DNA from 3 places in the Saccharothrix violaceirubra genome. Region 2 is predicted to be linked to each of the others. Evidence: riboswitches for the same ligand, from Rfam matches in the RefSeq annotation. Region 2 holds a riboswitch; each other region holds the start of a gene.
What was found. Region 2 has a riboswitch for glycine ahead of gcvP (aminomethyl-transferring glycine dehydrogenase). Riboswitches for the same ligand answer to the same signal wherever they lie in the genome.

Region 1 (5,456 bases), 250 kb from region 2:
AGCAACCGACCGAACGTGCCGGAGTGGTCCGGGTGGCCGATGTTGACGATCACCAGCGGCTGGAGCGTCGTGTCGGCGAGGAACTCCTGACGCACGCCCTCCGCGTCGAAGCCCGACATCGGACCGGCGGCCAGACCCGCGGCGCGCACGCCGAGGATGAAGTAGCCGATCTGGAGACCCGCGTTGAGCCGCGCCACGGAGTCGCGCACGTCGAGCTTGTCGGCGAACAGGTCACGCGCGCCCTCGAAGTGCGGGAACGTCCGCGGGAAGTGCTCGTGGAACGAGGTGTCGGCCGCCAGGATCGCCACCACCGGCGCGGACGCGGTCTTCGCCCGGTTGCCCTCGCCCAGGTGCGGCAGCAGCCGCTCGCGCGAACCCTCGCCCCGCACGTAGACGATGCGCAGCGGCTGGTTGTTCATGCTGGTCGGACCCCACTTGACCAGCTCGTACACCTGGCGCAGCTGCTCGTCGGTCACCGGCTCGTCGGTGAACGCGTTCGCCGTGCGCGCACCGGTGAAGAGCAGGTCCTGCGCTTCGGGGGAAAGCGCGAGCGTGTCGAGGGAGGCGGACATGGTTCCTCTATTCAGGTCGTCCCGTACGCGGTTGCGCACGGGACAACCCCGACCGCTGCCGACCTATTTCACCCAGTGGCCCGACTCACAGGGTGGAGTAGAGCGGGAACTTCGCCGCCAGCACCTCGACGCGTCCCCGCAGCCCGTCCAGGTCGGCGGTCGGCAGCAGGGCGTTCGCGATGATGTCGGCGACCTCGGCGAAGTCGTCCGCGCCGAACCCGCGCGTGGCCAGCGCGGGCGTGCCGATCCGCAGGCCCGACGTGACCATCGGCGGACGCGGGTCGTTGGGCACGGCGTTGCGGTTGACCGTGATGCCGACCTCGTGCAGCCGGTCCTCGGCCTGCTGACCGTCCAGCTCCGAGTCCACCAGGTCGACCAGGACGAGGTGGACGTCCGTGCCGCCGGTGAGGACCTTCACGCCCACGGCCGCCACGTCCTCGCGGGCGAGCCGGTCGGCGAGGATGCGCGCGCCCTCCAGCGTGCGGCGCTGGCGGTCGGCGAACTCCGGCGACGCGGCGTGCTTGAACGCCACGGCCTTGCCCGCGATCACATGCTCCAGCGGACCGCCCTGCTGGCCGGGGAACACCGCCGAGTTGATCTTCTTGGCGATGTCGGCGTCGTTGGACAAGATCACGCCGCCGCGCGGGCCACCGAGCGTCTTGTGCGTGGTCGTGGTCACGACGTGCGCGTGCGGCACCGGGCTGGGGTGCAGCCCGGCGGCGACCAGACCGGCGAAGTGCGCCATGTCGACCATCAGGTACGCGTCGACCGCGTCGGCGATCCGGCGGAACCCGGCGAAGTCGAGCTGCCGCGGGTACGCCGACCAGCCGGCGACGATCAGCTTCGGCCGGTGCTCCAGCGCCAGCGCCTCGACCTCGGCCATGTCGACCACGCCATCCGAGTCGCCGACGTGGTAGGGCACCACGTTGTAGAGCTTGCCGGAAAAGTTGATCTTCATGCCGTGGGTGAGGTGGCCACCGTGCGCCAGGCTCAGACCCAGGATCGTGTCGCCCGGCTTGAGCAGCGCGAACATCGCCGCCGCGTTGGCCTGCGCGCCCGAGTGCGGCTGCACGTTGGCGAACCCGGCGCCGAACAGCTCCTTGACGCGCGCGATCGCCAGCCGCTCGACCACGTCGACGTGCTCGCAGCCGCCGTAGTAGCGACGGCCCGGGTAGCCCTCGGCGTACTTGTTGGTCAGCACCGAGCCCTGGGCCTGGAGCACCGACACGGGGGTGAAGTTCTCCGAAGCGATCATCTCCAGGGTGGACCGCTGCCGCCCCAGCTCGGCGGCCACCGCCTGCGCCACCTCGGGGTCGAACTCCGCGAGGGAGGTGTTGAAGTGCTCGGACATCGGTCTGGGATCTCCCTAAGAGTTGCGCTTGTAGAACGGCAGAGCGACGACCTCGACCGGTTCCCGACGGCCGCGGACGTCCACCGCCAGTCCGGTGCCCGGCGTCGCGTGCTCCTTGGCGACGTAGGCCATCGCGATCGAGTAGCCCAGCGTCGGCGACAACGCCCCGCTGGTCACCTCGCCGACCACCGCGCCGGACGCGTCCACCACGGGGTAACCGTGCCGGGGCGCGCGACGTGACGCGGTCTTGAGGCCGACCAGGGTGGTGTCGGCCTCGACGTCGGCGAGTGCTTCCCGGCCCACGAAGTCGCCGGGCTTGTCCAGCTTGACGACGCGGCCGAGGTTGGCGTGGAACGGGGTGCGCCCGGTGCCCAGCTCGTTGCCGTACAACGGCATCCCGGCCTCCAGCCGCAATGTGTCGCGGCAACCGAGGCCCGCGGGCTTGAGGTCGTGGGCCTTGCCCGCCTCCAGCAGCGCACGCCACACGTGCGGCGCGTCGTCCGGCGCGACGAACAGCTCGAAGCCGTCCTCGCCGGTGTAGCCGGTGCGGGCCAGCAGCACGGATCTGCCCGCGACGGTCGACGGGTACGACGCGTAGTACTTGACCGTGTCCAGGTCCGTGTCCGTCAGCCCGGCCAGGACGCGCACCGACGCCGGACCCTGCACGGCCAGCAGCGCGTAGTCCGTCGACCGGTCCGCGACCTCGACGTCGAAGCCCTTCGCCCGCTCCACCAGCGCCTCGTGCACGACGGCGACGTTGGACGCGTTCGCGACGACCAGGTACTCCAGGTCGCCGAGCCGGTAGACGATCAGGTCGTCGAGCACGCCGCCGTCGGCCCGGCAGATCATGGTGTAGCGGGCCCGACCGACGCCGATCGCGGACGAGTGGCCGACGAGCGCGTGGTCGAGCGCGGCGCCCGCCTGCGGACCGGTGAGCGTGATCTCACCCATGTGGGTCAGGTCGAACAGGCCCGCGGTCGTACGCACGGCGTGGTGCTCGGCCAACTCGCTGTCGTAGCGCAACGGCATGCGCCATCCCGCGAAATCGGTGAAGTGGGCGCCGAGCGCCTCGTGTTCGGCGTGCAGCGGCGTCCGACGGCTGTCCACGGGGTCCTCCCTGGTGGCGGGCACGGCAGTGGCGCCGACCGGGTCGGTCGGCTTGCCGGTACGAAGGATGACACGGTCCATCGGAGACTCCTCGTCCTGAGTGAGCCTCCCCCTCTGTCATGAGCCTGAGAGCTTCGTCGCGCGGGCGCGACTTGCACCGTGGGCGAGGCGCCGGGCGCCTGCTTTCCAGAGTTGCCTTCGTCGGGCGGTAGCTGTGCCTGAGAGATTCCGGGGAGGAGTTGCTCCTTCGGCGCCCCTGGTCGGGGACTCTCCCGCGCGACATCGACGGCCGTGTTCAGTTGACTTGCCCAGACGCTAGGCGCGGGGCGGCACACCGGTCAACTACAGGGACTTGCCGGCACGGACGCTGTCGACGACTTTGCGTTCGGCGTAGAAGGACACGAACGGGATCGTGCCGGCCACCAGCACCAGGGCCGTGCCCTTGAGCGACCAGCGGCCCTTGAGCGCGAGGTCGACGGCGGCCACCAGGTAGACGGCGTAGAGGAAGCCGTGGACGGGTCCGACGACGGCCATCATGCCGGGGTTGTCGCCGAGGTACTTCACCAGCATGGCGAACACGAGCCCGAGCAGGCCGACGCCGACCACGTAGGCCATCACCCGGAACCGGCTCAACGCACCGCTCATCGCCCTACCGACCGCCTTCGCTCACCGCTTGGTCCCGCGCGTTCAGTTCGGCGAGGAAGCGGTTGTACGCCGCGTGCTCGTCGTCCTCGTCGTCGTGCGCGGACGTCCTGACGGGGTCCACCGTAACCGCAGGCCGGACGTCGGCGACCACCGGCTCCGGGACGTCCCGGTCGGTACGACGGGCGTCGAGGCGGCGGATGCGCCACACCATGAACAGGGGGAACAGGCCGAAGAGCGGCCATTGGAAGACGTAGCCGAGGTTCTGGAACGTGCCACCGGCCTCGGAGAAGCGCTCCCACTGCCAGTAGGCCAGACCGCAGCACACCACCAGGGAGAGCACGCAGACGGCCGCGATCATCAGCCGTTTGGGGGTGATGAGGCCGGTCATGACCTCAGGGTACTTGCTCGGACTACCGCGCCCGTCGGCGCGGCTCGTCCACTTCCAGGGGTTGCGGCACGGATCGGTTTCGACGCCACACGGGAGGCATGGCTCCGACCCGGACACCGCGGGAATGTCGACCTTCTACGGGGCTTGGGCTCCCGAGCGCGGCAGGGAGCCCGTTCCCCCTTGGGCGTTCGCGGACTCCGCGGCCGAGTCCGTGCCCGACACGCGATCCGTCAGGCGACGCCGTCCCGGCGTTGCCTCTGCAACCTGGCCACGCACCAGGCCGCCGCACTACCCCGACGCAGGTGCTGGAGCACCGTCATCGGACCGAGGCGCCGACCGAGGTCGGCGGGCGTGAGCCCGGCCGCCCGGTAGTCGAGCGCGCGCTGGTCCAGCGGGCTGATGCCCGCGTCCCACCACGCCTCGGCCTCGGCGAGGTCCCCGACCAGCTGCCAGTAGCTCGCGGCCGCGGCCAGCAGACCCTCGGGCACCTCCGGCGCCCGCTTCCGCATCGCGACGACGTAAGCCGGGTCCGCGGACTCGACCCGCATCACGCCGCGCGCACCACCGGTCGCCCGCTGCACGGGGATCCCCGGGGACTGCGGGGCCTCGGCGAGCCACGCGTCCTTGATCCGGTTCACCTCGCGCAGTTCGGCGTCGTCCGAACGCTCGGCCGCCCATTGCCGCAGCAGCTCGTCGACTCCGGAGTCCTCGACCATTCTGCCTCCTCGTCGGTCGAAGATCAGCCAATGCAGCGCACCGTATTAGCGGGTACCGACAACCGCTAGACCCTGGATAGGCAAAAACCCTGTTACCAGGGCGTTATAGCCCTCATTCCACCCATACGGTGCAACGTGAGGGTCCGCATGTCACGATCCGTCACGGCACGGGTGCGGTCCCGTGCCGCACCCTCAGGCGAAGAGGCTGCGCACGAAGGTGATGATCGACTCGGCGCCCGTGCGCAGCCAGCCGAGGATGCCCTTGACCGTCTGCGCGGACTGGTCGGGCTGGGTGATCAGGAAGAACAACACCAGCGCCACCGCCGCCAGCGTCAGCACCTTCTTGATGTTCACTGCTCGCTCTCCGTCCGTCGACCTGTGCCTGGTGACCGGGCCGTCGGGTGCCCGCCGGCCCGGTGCGTCACGCGCCATCCTCCCGCGTTCACCCGCTTGGCGAACCCGGAACGGCCCCATCCCACGACCGGTCGCGGAATCGGGCACGCGGCCACGCCGCACCGCCTCCACTATCACCCGAACAGACGATCAAGGCCACCGGCGGGACCGCCGATGAACCGGTTGCGGGCTTCTCCGCCCCCTCTCCCCCACGTACGGACCGAGGTTCCGCCACATCGTCAGACTCCCCGCCGCCCTTCACCCGCATGCGCGCGATCACGCAC
Region 2 (5,456 bases):
GCTGTCCGGATCGCGGCGACCGTGCGGGCCATGGCCGAGTTCGGCGTCGAGGCACGTCACCTGCGCGCGTTCCGCACGGCCGCCGACCGCGAGGTGGCGTTGGTCGAGCAGGTGGTCGCCCCGCTGTACCGGCAGCGCGATCCGCAGGCGCGGGCGCGGGCCGACGAGGCGGTGCGCGAATTGTCGGCGCTCGCTGTGACGCTGCACGCACTGCTGGTCAAGGCGGGGTTGCGCGAGGCCGGCATCGGGCGGGTTTCCCCCAGGTGAAACGGGTGTCCGCATCGTGATCCGACGTGCCGGGCGGTTGCGCACTGGCCCCGCTTGGCGGGTAGCGTCGGAGGGGTACGTGGGGAATCCTCGTTGGTACAGCGGGGACGCCATATTTTCAGCGCGCTGAGGGAGGCGATACCCGATGAGCGAGATGCGCGTCGTGGGTGTGCGGGTGGAGCTGCCCGCCAACCAGCCGATCCTGCTGCTGCGCGAAACCGAGGGCGAGCGCTACCTGCCCATCTGGATCGGGTCGGTCGAGGCGACCGCGATCGCCTTGGAACAGCAGGGCGTCCGTCCGGCCAGGCCGTTGACGCACGACCTGCTCAAGGACGTGATCGGAGCGCTCGGCCGGCAGTTGGAGCAGGTCCGGATCACGGATCTCCAGGAAGGCACGTACTTCGCCGAGTTGGTGTTCGACGGTGACGTGCGCGTGTCGGCCCGTCCCTCGGACTCGGTGGCGTTGGCGCTGCGGATCGGCGTGCCGATCCACGCCGAGGAAAGCGTGCTCGCCGAAGCCGGTCTGATCATCCCCGACGAGCAGGAGGACGAGGTCGAGAAGTTCCGGGAGTTCCTGGACTCGATCTCGCCCGAGGACTTCCGCGGCGCCGACACCTGATCCGGCCGGGTTTCCGCCGGTTTTCGCACGCCGACGGCATTCCGGTATTCCCGAATGCCGGTTTCGTGCTGTCCGGACGTCGATCCGGAGTGCCCGAACGCACAACTCAAGGTGCCCGAACGCATAACTCGCGGTGTCGGAGTGCATGACTCGCGTAGGTGCCGCGGCGCGTGGTGCTGTCCACGCGTGCGAGGGCGGTTCGGCTGTTGGGTGGAACTGCCCTCGCACGCGGTTGCGGTGTGTTGTGGATCAACCCCGCGTGGCACCCCCCGGTGTCACTCTTATGGATTACAGAATCGCCGGAGATGTTCGCTAAACGATCACTAAACGTCACCCAAATGGGTTACATCCAACGGCGGTCTCAACCTCTACCTCAGCTTGAGTCAAACCCGCTCCGCGCGTCGCGTTGACCTGCCCCCCACCCCGTCTTACCGTCAAACGCGGGTGGAGGCGCTACTCGACGCAGTTCGGTGGCGGCTCCGCGAGGTCACCGGCCGGTCAGGCCGGACCGAGGGGAGGCAGGCGTGGTCGAGGAAGCGGCTATCCGGGCCGGAACCGGCGAACAGGGCGAGCTGTTCCCCGACTCCTCGCTGCCGGACGAGCTGGTCGGCTACCGCGGGCCGGCCGCGTGCCAGATCGCGGGCATCACCTATCGCCAGCTCGACTACTGGGCGCGCACCGGCCTGGTCAACCCGACCATAAGGAGTGCGCACGGGTCGGGCAGCCAACGGCTCTACTCGTTCAAGGACCTGCTGGTCCTCAAGGTCGTCAAGAGACTCCTCGACACCGGGGTGTCGCTGCAGAACATCCGGGTCGCCGTCGACCACCTGCGCCAACGCGGGGTGCAGGACCTGGCCAGGATCACGTTGTTCAGCGACGGCACGACCGTCTACGAGTGCACGTCGCCGGAAGAGGTGGTCGACCTGCTCCAGGGCGGCCAGGGCGTCTTCGGCATCGCGGTCAGCGGCGCCATGCGGGAGATCAGCGGCTCCATCCACGAGTTCCCGGCCGAGCGCGCCGACGGCGTGGTGGTCGACCAACCCTCGGACGACGAACTGTCCCGCCGCCGGCGTACCCGCGCGACCGGCTGACGACGACACCGCGCGCACCGGTCGACCGGACGTCGTGACGCCCTGCCACCGGTCCCGCACGGGTGGTCCGGCCCTGCCGGTCACCTGCTGAGATCCACGTCGCGCCGGCGTGAACGGCGGTGTCCTGCCAGGTTACGATCCTCCGGTAGTCGCTCGACCCCGCGCGGGAGAGCCCGGAACCGGCAACGGGTCCGGCGCCGAAGGAGCAAATCCTCCCCGGAACCTCTCAGGCACAAAGAACCGCGCGGGTGAGACGCCTCTGGAAAGCGGGTCGGGCGACCGGCCCCGCCGACGGTGCAAGCCCCTGGGGACAGGGGTGAAGCTCTCAGGCGCCCCGGCTCGGGGCGAAGACAGAGGGGGAGGGCAACGGCAGAAGTGTGTCCGTAGCCCTCAGCGAAAGGCGACCCCATGACGCAGGACCGCATTCCCCTTGCCGGGCTGGAGCACGGCACGCCCTTCGCCGACCGGCACGTCGGTCCGCGTCCGGCCGAACTCGCCCGCATCCTCGACGTCGTCGGCGTCGGCTCGCTGGAGGAACTGGCCCAGCGCGCCGTGCCCGAGTCGATCCGGGAGCGCGACCTCGTCCTGGACCTGCCCGCGCCCGCCACCGAGACCGAGGCGCTCGCCGAGCTGCGGGCCCTGGCCGCGCGCAACCGCACCCTGACGCAGATGATCGGCCTGGGCTACCACGGCACGATCACGCCGCCGGTGATCCGCCGCAACGTGCTGGAGAACCCGGCCTGGTACACCGCCTACACGCCCTACCAGCCGGAGATCTCGCAGGGCCGGCTGGAGGCGCTGCTCAACTTCCAGACCGCCGTCGGCGACCTGACCGGCCTGCCCGTGGCCAACGCGTCCATGCTCGACGAGTCGACCGCCGCCGCCGAGGCCATGACGCTGGTGCGCCGCGCCGGCCGGTCGAAGTCGGACAAGTTCGTCGTGGACGTCGACACGCTGCCGCAGACGCTGGCCGTGATCGAGACCCGCGCCGAGCCGCTGGGCATCGAGATCGTCGTCGCCGACCTGTCGCAGGGCATCGAGGGCCTGGGCCTGGGCGGCGACTTCTTCGGCGTGCTGCTGGGCTACCCCGGCACGTCCGGTGTGGTCCGCGACCACGAGCGGCTGATCGCCGAGATCCACCAGGCCGACGCGCAGGCGGTCGTGGCCGCCGACCTGCTCGCGTTGACGCTGCTGCGCCCGCCCGGCGAGATCGGTGCGGACGTCGTCGTCGGCACCACGCAGCGGTTCGGCGTGCCCATGGGCTTCGGCGGGCCGCACGCCGGGTACATGGCCGTGCGCCAGGGCCTGGAGCGCCAGTTGCCCGGCCGCCTGGTCGGCGTGTCGGTCGACGCGGACGGCTCGCTCGCGTACCGGCTCGCGTTGCAGACCCGTGAGCAGCACATCCGCCGGGAGAAGGCCACCAGCAACATCTGCACCGCCCAGGTGCTGCTCGCGGTGATCGCGTCGATGTACGCGGTCTACCACGGCCCCGACGGGCTGCGGACGATCGCGACCCGCGCGCACCGGATGGCCACCGTGCTCGCCGCCGGGCTGTGCGAGAACGGCGTCGACGTCGTGCACGGCGAGTTCTTCGACACCGTGCGCGTGCGGGTCGAGGGCCGCGCGGCCGAGGTGGTCGCGGCGGCCCGCGAGCGCGGCGTGAACCTGTGGCGTGTGGACGACGACGTCGTGCAGATCGCGTGCGACGAGACCACGACCCGGGCGCACCTGGCGGCGGTGTGGGCGGCGTTCGGCGTGACCGTGTCCGATGTGGACGGTCTGGACGCGGACACCGCCGACGGCATCCCCGCCGACCTGCGCCGCACCACGGACTTCCTGACCCACCCGGTGTTCCACGCGCACCGCTCCGAGACCGCGCTGCTGCGCTACCTGCGGGCGTTGTCCGACAAGGACGTCGCGCTGGACCGCAGCATGATCCCGCTCGGCTCGTGCACCATGAAGCTCAACGCCACGGCCGAGATGGAACCGATCACCTGGCCCGAGTTCGCCGACCTGCACCCGTTCGCGCCCGCCGAGGACGCCGAGGGCCTGCTGGCGTTGATCACGGACCTGGAGACGTGGCTGGCCGAGGTCACCGGGTACGACGCGGTGTCGTTGCAGCCCAACGCGGGCAGCCAGGGCGAGTTCGCCGGCCTGCTGGCGATCCGCGCCTACCACCGCGACCAGGGGCAGGCCGAGCGCGACGTGTGCCTGATCCCGTCGTCGGCGCACGGCACGAACGCCGCGTCGGCGGTCATGGCCGGCATGCGCGTGGTGGTCGTGAAGTGTGACGAGCGCGGCAACATCGACCTGGACCACCTGCGCGCGACCGTCGACGAACACCGCGCCGACCTCGCCGCGATCATGATCACCTACCCGTCGACGCACGGCGTGTACGAGGACACCGTGCGCGAGGTGTGCGGCCTGGTGCACGACGCGGGCGGCCAGGTGTACGTGGACGGTGCGAACCTCAACGCGTTGATCGGCTTGGCGCAGTACGGCAAGTTCGGGTCGGACGTGTCGCACCTGAACCTGCACAAGACGTTCTGCATCCCGCACGGCGGCGGCGGTCCGGGCGTCGGCCCGATCGGTGTGCGGTCGCACCTGGCACCGTTCCTGCCCAACCACCCGTTGCAGCCGGCCGCCGGTCCGGTCACCGGTGTCGGCCCGATCAGCGGTGCGCCGTGGGGTTCGGCGTCGATCCTGCCGATCTCGTGGGCGTACGTGCGGATGATGGGCGCCGACGGCCTGCGCCGGGCGACGCTGACGGCCGTGGCGGCGGCGAACTACGTGGCCCGCCGCCTCGACGAGCACTTCCCGGTGCTCTACACCGGCGAGGGCGGTTTCGTGGCGCACGAGTGCATCCTCGACCTGCGCCCGTTGACGAAGGCGACCGGCGTGACCGTGGACGACGTGGCCAAGCGCCTGGCCGATTACGGTCTCCACGCGCCCACCATGTCGTTCCCGGTCGCGGGCACCCTGATGGTGGAGCCCACGGAAAGCGAGGACCTGGCGGAGATCGACCGGTTCATCGACGCCATGATCGCGATCCGGCACGAGATCGACCGCGTGGGCGCCGGCGAGTGGCCGGTGGACGACAACCCGCTGCGCAACGCCCCGCACACGGCGGCGTCGGTGACGACGGGGGAGTGGGCGCACCCGTACAGCCGTGAGGTCGCGGTGTTCCCGACGGGCACCTCGGGCCCGAAGATCTGGCCCCCGGTGCGCCGCATCGACGGCGCCAAGGGCGACCGCAACCTGGTCTGCTCGTGCCCGCCTTTGACCGCGTACAGCAACTGATCCGTTGGTCGGGTCCTGGGCGGGCCACTCCCGCCCAGGACCCGGGTCACCCGTTCGAGGGTGCCTGAGTGCGTATTTCGGGGTGCCTGGGTGGAGGACTCGCGAGCTGAGGGATTCAGAGGGTGTAGTCGAGGGTCAGGGTGCCGGGCGAGTCCTGGCGCCACGTGATCGTGCCCGAC
Region 3 (5,456 bases), 1.2 Mb from region 2:
GAAGGACGGCCTGGTCGCCGAGATCGCCACGCCGACCGTGTGCACGACCGGCACGTTCGCCGTGCCGCGCAAGATCAACCGCGCGGTCAAGGTCACCATCACGGTCACCAACGGCACCGACCGGCCGTTCGACGCGGCCGTGCTGACCCGCGTCGGCGGCGACGGCAAGTTCGACAACCGCAAGGCCGACCTGATCCAGGACTCCCCCGACGGCGGCTGCGGCGGCGGCGTCGAGACGCAGTCCGTCGCACCGGGCAGCTCGTTCACCTACGACGTGGCCTACTCGGTCAGCCCGCAGACCGGAAAGCTGGAGATCACGCTCCAGCCCGGCTTCAACGCCGACAAAGCGGTCTTCTCCGGCCAGGTGTGACGCGGGTCCGGGCGCCGACCCGATCGGGTCGGCGCCCGGACTTCAGCACTCGATGACGTTCACGGCGAGTCCGCCGCGGGCCGTCTCCTTGTATTTGACCTTCATGTCCCGACCGGTTTCCCGCATGGTCTTGATGACCTTGTCCAGGGACACGAAGTGCGATCCGTCGCCGCGCAACGCCATCCGCGCGGCCGTGATCGCCTTGATCGCCGCCAACGCGTTGCGCTCGATGCACGGGATCTGCACCAGACCGCCGATCGGGTCGCAGGTGAGGCCGAGATTGTGCTCCATCGCGATCTCGGCGGCGTTCTCCACCTGTTCGGGAGTACCGCCCAACACCTCGGCCAATCCGCCGGCCGCCATCGAGCACGCCGAACCGACCTCGCCCTGGCACCCGACCTCGGCACCCGAGATCGACGCGTTCTCCTTGAACAGCACCCCGATCGCGCCCGCCGTGAGCAGGAACCGCACCACGCCGTCGTCCGACGCGCCCGGCACGAACCGGGCGTAGTAGTGCAGCACCGCCGGCACGATGCCGGCCGCGCCGTTGGTCGGTGCCGTGACCACCCGCCCGCCGGCCGCGTTCTCCTCGTTGACCGCGAGCGCGAACAGCGTGACCCAGTCGGTCACCCGCAACGGGTCGGTGGCGAAGTGCTCGGAGGCCAGCCGGTCGCGCAGCTCGGCCGCACGTCGGCGGACCTTCAGCCCGCCCGGCAGCACACCGGTCCGCGTGCAACCGCGTTCGACGCAGTCCTGCATCACCTGCCAGATGTGCAGCAGCGACGAGCGGATCTCCGCCTCGGGCCGCCACACCCGCTCGTTGGCCAGCATCAGCTCGCTGATCGGCGCCCCGGTCTCGCGGGTGCGGGCCAGCAGCTCGTCGCCGCTTCGGAACGGGTGCGGCAGGCGCGTGGCGTCCGCCTTGATCCGGTCCGTGCCGGACGCGGTCTCGTCGACCACGAACCCGCCGCCGACCGAGTAGTACACGGCCTCGTCGACGACCTCGCCGCAGCCGTACGCGGCGAACCGCATCCCGTTGGGGTGCAGCGGCAGGGACTTGCGGCGGTGCATGACCAGATCGGTGTCCTCGGCGAACGCGATCTCGCGCCGACCGCCGAGCGACAGCCGCTTGGACTCCCTGATCACCGCCACGCGGTCGTCGGCCGCCGTGGGGTCGATCTCCTCGGGCCGGTGCCCCTCAAGGCCGAGCAGCACCGCCTTCGGGCTGCCGTGGCCGTGCCCGGTGGCACCGAGCGAGCCGAACAACTCGACGTGGACCCGGTCGACCCGGTCCAGCGGCAGCCGCGCCGCGAACAGGGCCGCGGCCCGCATCGGGCCGACCGTGTGCGAACTCGACGGCCCGATGCCCACGGAGAACAGGTCGAAGACGCTGATCGCCACGGCGGGTCATTCCCGGGTGAAATCCGCGTACTTCGCGGCGGTCAGCAGGCCCTCGGCAGCGGTGACCTCGACCTTGAACAGCCAACCCTCGCCGTACGGGTCGTTGTTGATCCGCGCGGGGTCGTCGACCACGGCCGTGTTCACCTCGACGACCCGACCGGCGACCGGCGCGAACAGGTCGCTCACCGACTTGGTGGACTCCAGCTCGCCGCACACCTCGCCCGCCTTCACGACGGTGCCCGGGTCCGGGAGCTGGACGAACACGATGTCGCCGAGCGAGGACGCGGCGTACGACGTGATGCCTACCGACACGGGATCCCGGGTACCCGGCTTCCAGTCGACCCACTCGTGTTCTTCGGTGTAAAGCAGATGTTCCGGGTAGGTCACGGCAGCGCTCCAAGGTGTCCGAGGTCGGGTCCCCTGCTCTGTCCTGGGACCTGAGAGCTTCACCGCTTCGTCGCGGCTTGCACCGTGGGTGCGCGCGTGTCGCACGCTTTCCAGAGTCGCCTCGCCCGAGCGGTTCTCGCTGCCTGAGAGTGTGCGGGGTGCTTGCTCCTTCGGCGCCCCGGCGCGTGCCGAGGACTCTCCCGCGCGGGTTCTGATGCCTGCATGACGGCATCGCGGCCGGTATTCAGTTGGGTGTCGCCACGCTAGGTGCCCGTCACGACAAGTGTCAACGGACGTCGGCCGTTGTCCGATCGCCACAAACCGGAGGGCCGGCGTTCGTGCTCGCGGCACGATGACAGTTCGAGCCGGGTATCCGACCTTTGGCGTACCGACTGTCGCCGAAGGAGCCCACCGTGCGGATCTCTGTACCCCGCGAGATCAAGAACCACGAGTACCGCGTCGCGCTGACCCCCGCGGGCACGCACGAGCTGACCAACCGCGGTCACGAGGTGTTCGTCGAGGCCGGCGCCGGCCTCGGTTCGGCGATCACCGACGAGGAGTACGTCGCCGCCGGTGCCAAGGTCCTGGCGTCCGCCGACGACGTCTGGGCCGAGGGCGACCTCGTGCTCAAGGTCAAGGAGCCGATCGCGGTCGAGTACCCGCGGCTGCGCAAGGGCCAGGTGCTGTTCACGTACCTGCACCTCGCCGCCGACCTGCCGCTGACCAAGGCGCTGATCGACTCCGGCACCACGGCCGTCGCCTACGAGACCGTGCAGACGCCCAACGGCGCGCTGCCGCTGCTCGCCCCGATGTCCGAGGTCGCGGGCCGGCTCGCGCCCCAGGTCGGCGCGTTCGCCCTGATGAAGCCGTCCGGCGGGCGCGGCGTGCTGCCCGGCGGCGTGCCCGGCGTGCACCCGGCGCGCGTGGTCGTCATCGGCGGCGGCGTCGCGGGCCTCAACGCCGCGACCATCGCCGTCGGCCTCGGCGCCGACGTCGAGATCCTGGACACCAACGTCGACCGGCTGCGCCACATCGACGCGCTCTTCCAGGGCCGGCTGCGCACCGTCACGTCCAACTCGTACTCGATCGAGCAGGCCGTGCGCGACGCCGACCTGGTCATCGGCGCCGTGCTGGTCCCCGGCGCCAAGGCGCCCAAGCTCGTGAGCAACGAGCTGGTGTCGCAGCTCAAGCCGGGCACCGTGCTCGTCGACATCGCGATCGACCAGGGCGGCTGCTTCGCCGACTCCCGGCCGACCACGCACGCCGACCCGACCTACGCCGTGCACGACTCGGTCTTCTACTGCGTGGCCAACATGCCCGGCGCCGTGCCGCGCACGTCGACGTACGCGCTGACCAACGTGACGCTGCCCTACGCGGTGGCGTTGGCGGACAAGGGCTGGCAGACCGCGCTGCGGGCGGACCGCTCGCTCGCGCTCGGCCTGAACGCGCACGAGGGGCTGCTCACCAACGAGCCCGTCGCGCAGGCGCACGACCTGGAGTTCACCGCTTACGAAGCGTGATCGCCGCCGCACCAGGGCGTCCACCCGACCGGTGGGCGCCCTTCGGCGTTTCCGGGCAAAAAGAGGCGACCCGCTCAACCAGCCTGGGGGTCACTGGGAGCGGGCCGCGCAGCCCATCCTAGCGTCGCCGGGGGTGCGGTGCCCAGTGCCGTGCGGGTTTCTTCACCGGCGCTTCGGTATCGGACTCAAGCAAACGAGTGAATTCAGCGGGTAACGGGTAAGTCACGACGTCCATCCGGCCGATGGTGGGACACAGGACCCGACGGCTACGCAGCGCGGCGGACCGGTCGCCCCGCGTGAGCCCCTGACCACCTCGGATCGGAGCACTCATGGCACAACCGCACGGTTGGATCGACTGTCACGACCCGTTCGGGCGCGACCGGTCGATGACCGTCCTCGTCGCGGACGACCGGGTGCTGCTGGTCGCACCACCCGGCGAGTCCGCCGTGATGTCCGTCACGCAGACCCGAAGGCTCCGGGCGCTGCTCGGCCAGGCCGCGAGGCGGATGTGAAAGGCGTGGACGAGACCCTGCGCGACGCCGTCCTGCGCCGACTGGCCCAGCTCGACCAGGCCGTGGCGCACGACGAGGCCGAGTCGCTGGTGCCGCTGGCCCGCACCGGCATCAACCGGCTGGCCGACGGCTGGCGCCTACTGCTCAGCCTGCACCAGCCCGACCCCGACGGCCGCTGCGACTCCTGCCAGGGCGTCCTGCGCAACCGGCGCTGGCCGTGCCGCGTGTGGACGACCGCGCACCGCCACCTCATCGGCGAGGGCGAGACGCATCGTGAGCGGAGGCGCCCGTTGCGCAACCCGTTCACCCGCATACCGGCACAAAGTCGCACGGAAGTGGACACGAAACCACGCCATTCGCTACCTGAATGATCCTCCTAGGGCAGGATGACGCCCGGTAGGAGCATTCGGGAGGGACGCGTGCACGACGGCACTGGCCGCATCGTGGTGCAGAACCTGACCAAGCAGTTCGGTCCGGTCGCAGCGGTGCAGAATCTCAGCTTCACGGTCGAACCCGGGACGGTGACCGGCTTCCTCGGCCCCAACGGCGCGGGCAAAACCACGACCCTGCGCATGCTGCTCGGGCTCGTGACGCCGACCTCCGGGGTCGGTCTGATCAACGGTCGGCCGTTCCACCAGCTCGGCAACCCGGCACGGGTCGTCGGCGCGGTGCTCGAGGCCCAGGGGTTCCACCCCCGGCGCACGGCCCGCAACCACCTGCGGGTGTACGCGGCGGCCATCGGCGTGCCCGACCAGCAGGCCGACCGGGTGCTCGAACTCGTCGGGCTCGGCGCGGCGGCCGACCGTCGGGCGGGCGGGTTCTCGCTGGGCATGAAGCAGCGGCTCGCGCTGGCGACCGCGCTGCTCGGCGACCCGCAGATCCTCGTGCTCGACGAGCCGGCCAACGGCCTCGACCCGGAGGGCATCGCGTGGCTGCGCCAGTTCCTCCAGTCGTACGCGCGCAGCGGCCGGACCGTGCTGATCTCCAGTCACCTGCTGGCCGAGGTCGAGCAGACCGTCGACCAGGTGGTGATCGTCAGCCGCGGCCAGACCATGTTCTACGGGCCGCTGGAGAACCTGCGCGCCGGGCGTGAAGGCCGGGTGCTCGTGCAGCCCTCGGACATTCCCGCGCTGGTCAAGGCGTTGCAGGAGGCCGGGATCACGAACCTGGAGCAGGCGCCGGACGGGCGGATCGCGGTCGTGGGCGGCGACGCCAAGCGGATCGCGGACGTGGCGTTGCAGGCCGGGGTGTCGATCTACGGCATCC

Region 1: another riboswitch for glycine. It lies ahead of gcvT (glycine cleavage system aminomethyltransferase GcvT); the one in region 2 lies ahead of gcvP (aminomethyl-transferring glycine dehydrogenase).
Region 3: another riboswitch for glycine. It lies ahead of gcvH (glycine cleavage system protein GcvH); the one in region 2 lies ahead of gcvP (aminomethyl-transferring glycine dehydrogenase).

The regions. Positions count from the first base shown of each region.
Region 1 covers NZ_JACHJS010000001.1:1,544,061-1,549,516, reverse strand. Annotated here, with positions in the region: gene F4559_RS07785 (malonic semialdehyde reductase) at 1-572, opposite strand, end outside; gene glyA (serine hydroxymethyltransferase) at 658-1,923, opposite strand; gene gcvT (glycine cleavage system aminomethyltransferase GcvT) at 1,939-3,111, opposite strand; glycine riboswitch at 3,138-3,225, opposite strand; glycine riboswitch at 3,227-3,315, opposite strand; gene F4559_RS07770 (DUF3817 domain-containing protein) at 3,373-3,675, opposite strand; gene F4559_RS07765 (hypothetical protein) at 3,680-4,063, opposite strand; gene F4559_RS07760 (helix-turn-helix transcriptional regulator) at 4,294-4,779, opposite strand; gene F4559_RS07755 (hypothetical protein) at 4,972-5,133, opposite strand.
Region 2 covers NZ_JACHJS010000001.1:1,790,034-1,795,489, forward strand. Annotated here, with positions in the region: gene ftsR (transcriptional regulator FtsR) at 1-267, shown strand, start outside; gene F4559_RS08985 (bifunctional nuclease family protein) at 413-886, shown strand; gene F4559_RS08990 (MerR family transcriptional regulator) at 1,411-1,977, shown strand; glycine riboswitch at 2,132-2,230, shown strand; gene gcvP (aminomethyl-transferring glycine dehydrogenase) at 2,386-5,277, shown strand; gene F4559_RS09000 (DUF3224 domain-containing protein) at 5,393-5,456, opposite strand, start outside.
Region 3 covers NZ_JACHJS010000001.1:632,332-637,787, reverse strand. Annotated here, with positions in the region: gene F4559_RS03145 (hypothetical protein) at 1-370, shown strand, start outside; gene F4559_RS03140 (L-serine ammonia-lyase) at 413-1,771, opposite strand; gene gcvH (glycine cleavage system protein GcvH) at 1,778-2,158, opposite strand; glycine riboswitch at 2,279-2,371, opposite strand; gene ald (alanine dehydrogenase) at 2,572-3,678, shown strand; gene F4559_RS03125 (hypothetical protein) at 4,008-4,190, shown strand; gene F4559_RS03120 (hypothetical protein) at 4,196-4,561, shown strand; gene F4559_RS03115 (ATP-binding cassette domain-containing protein) at 4,610-5,456, shown strand, end outside.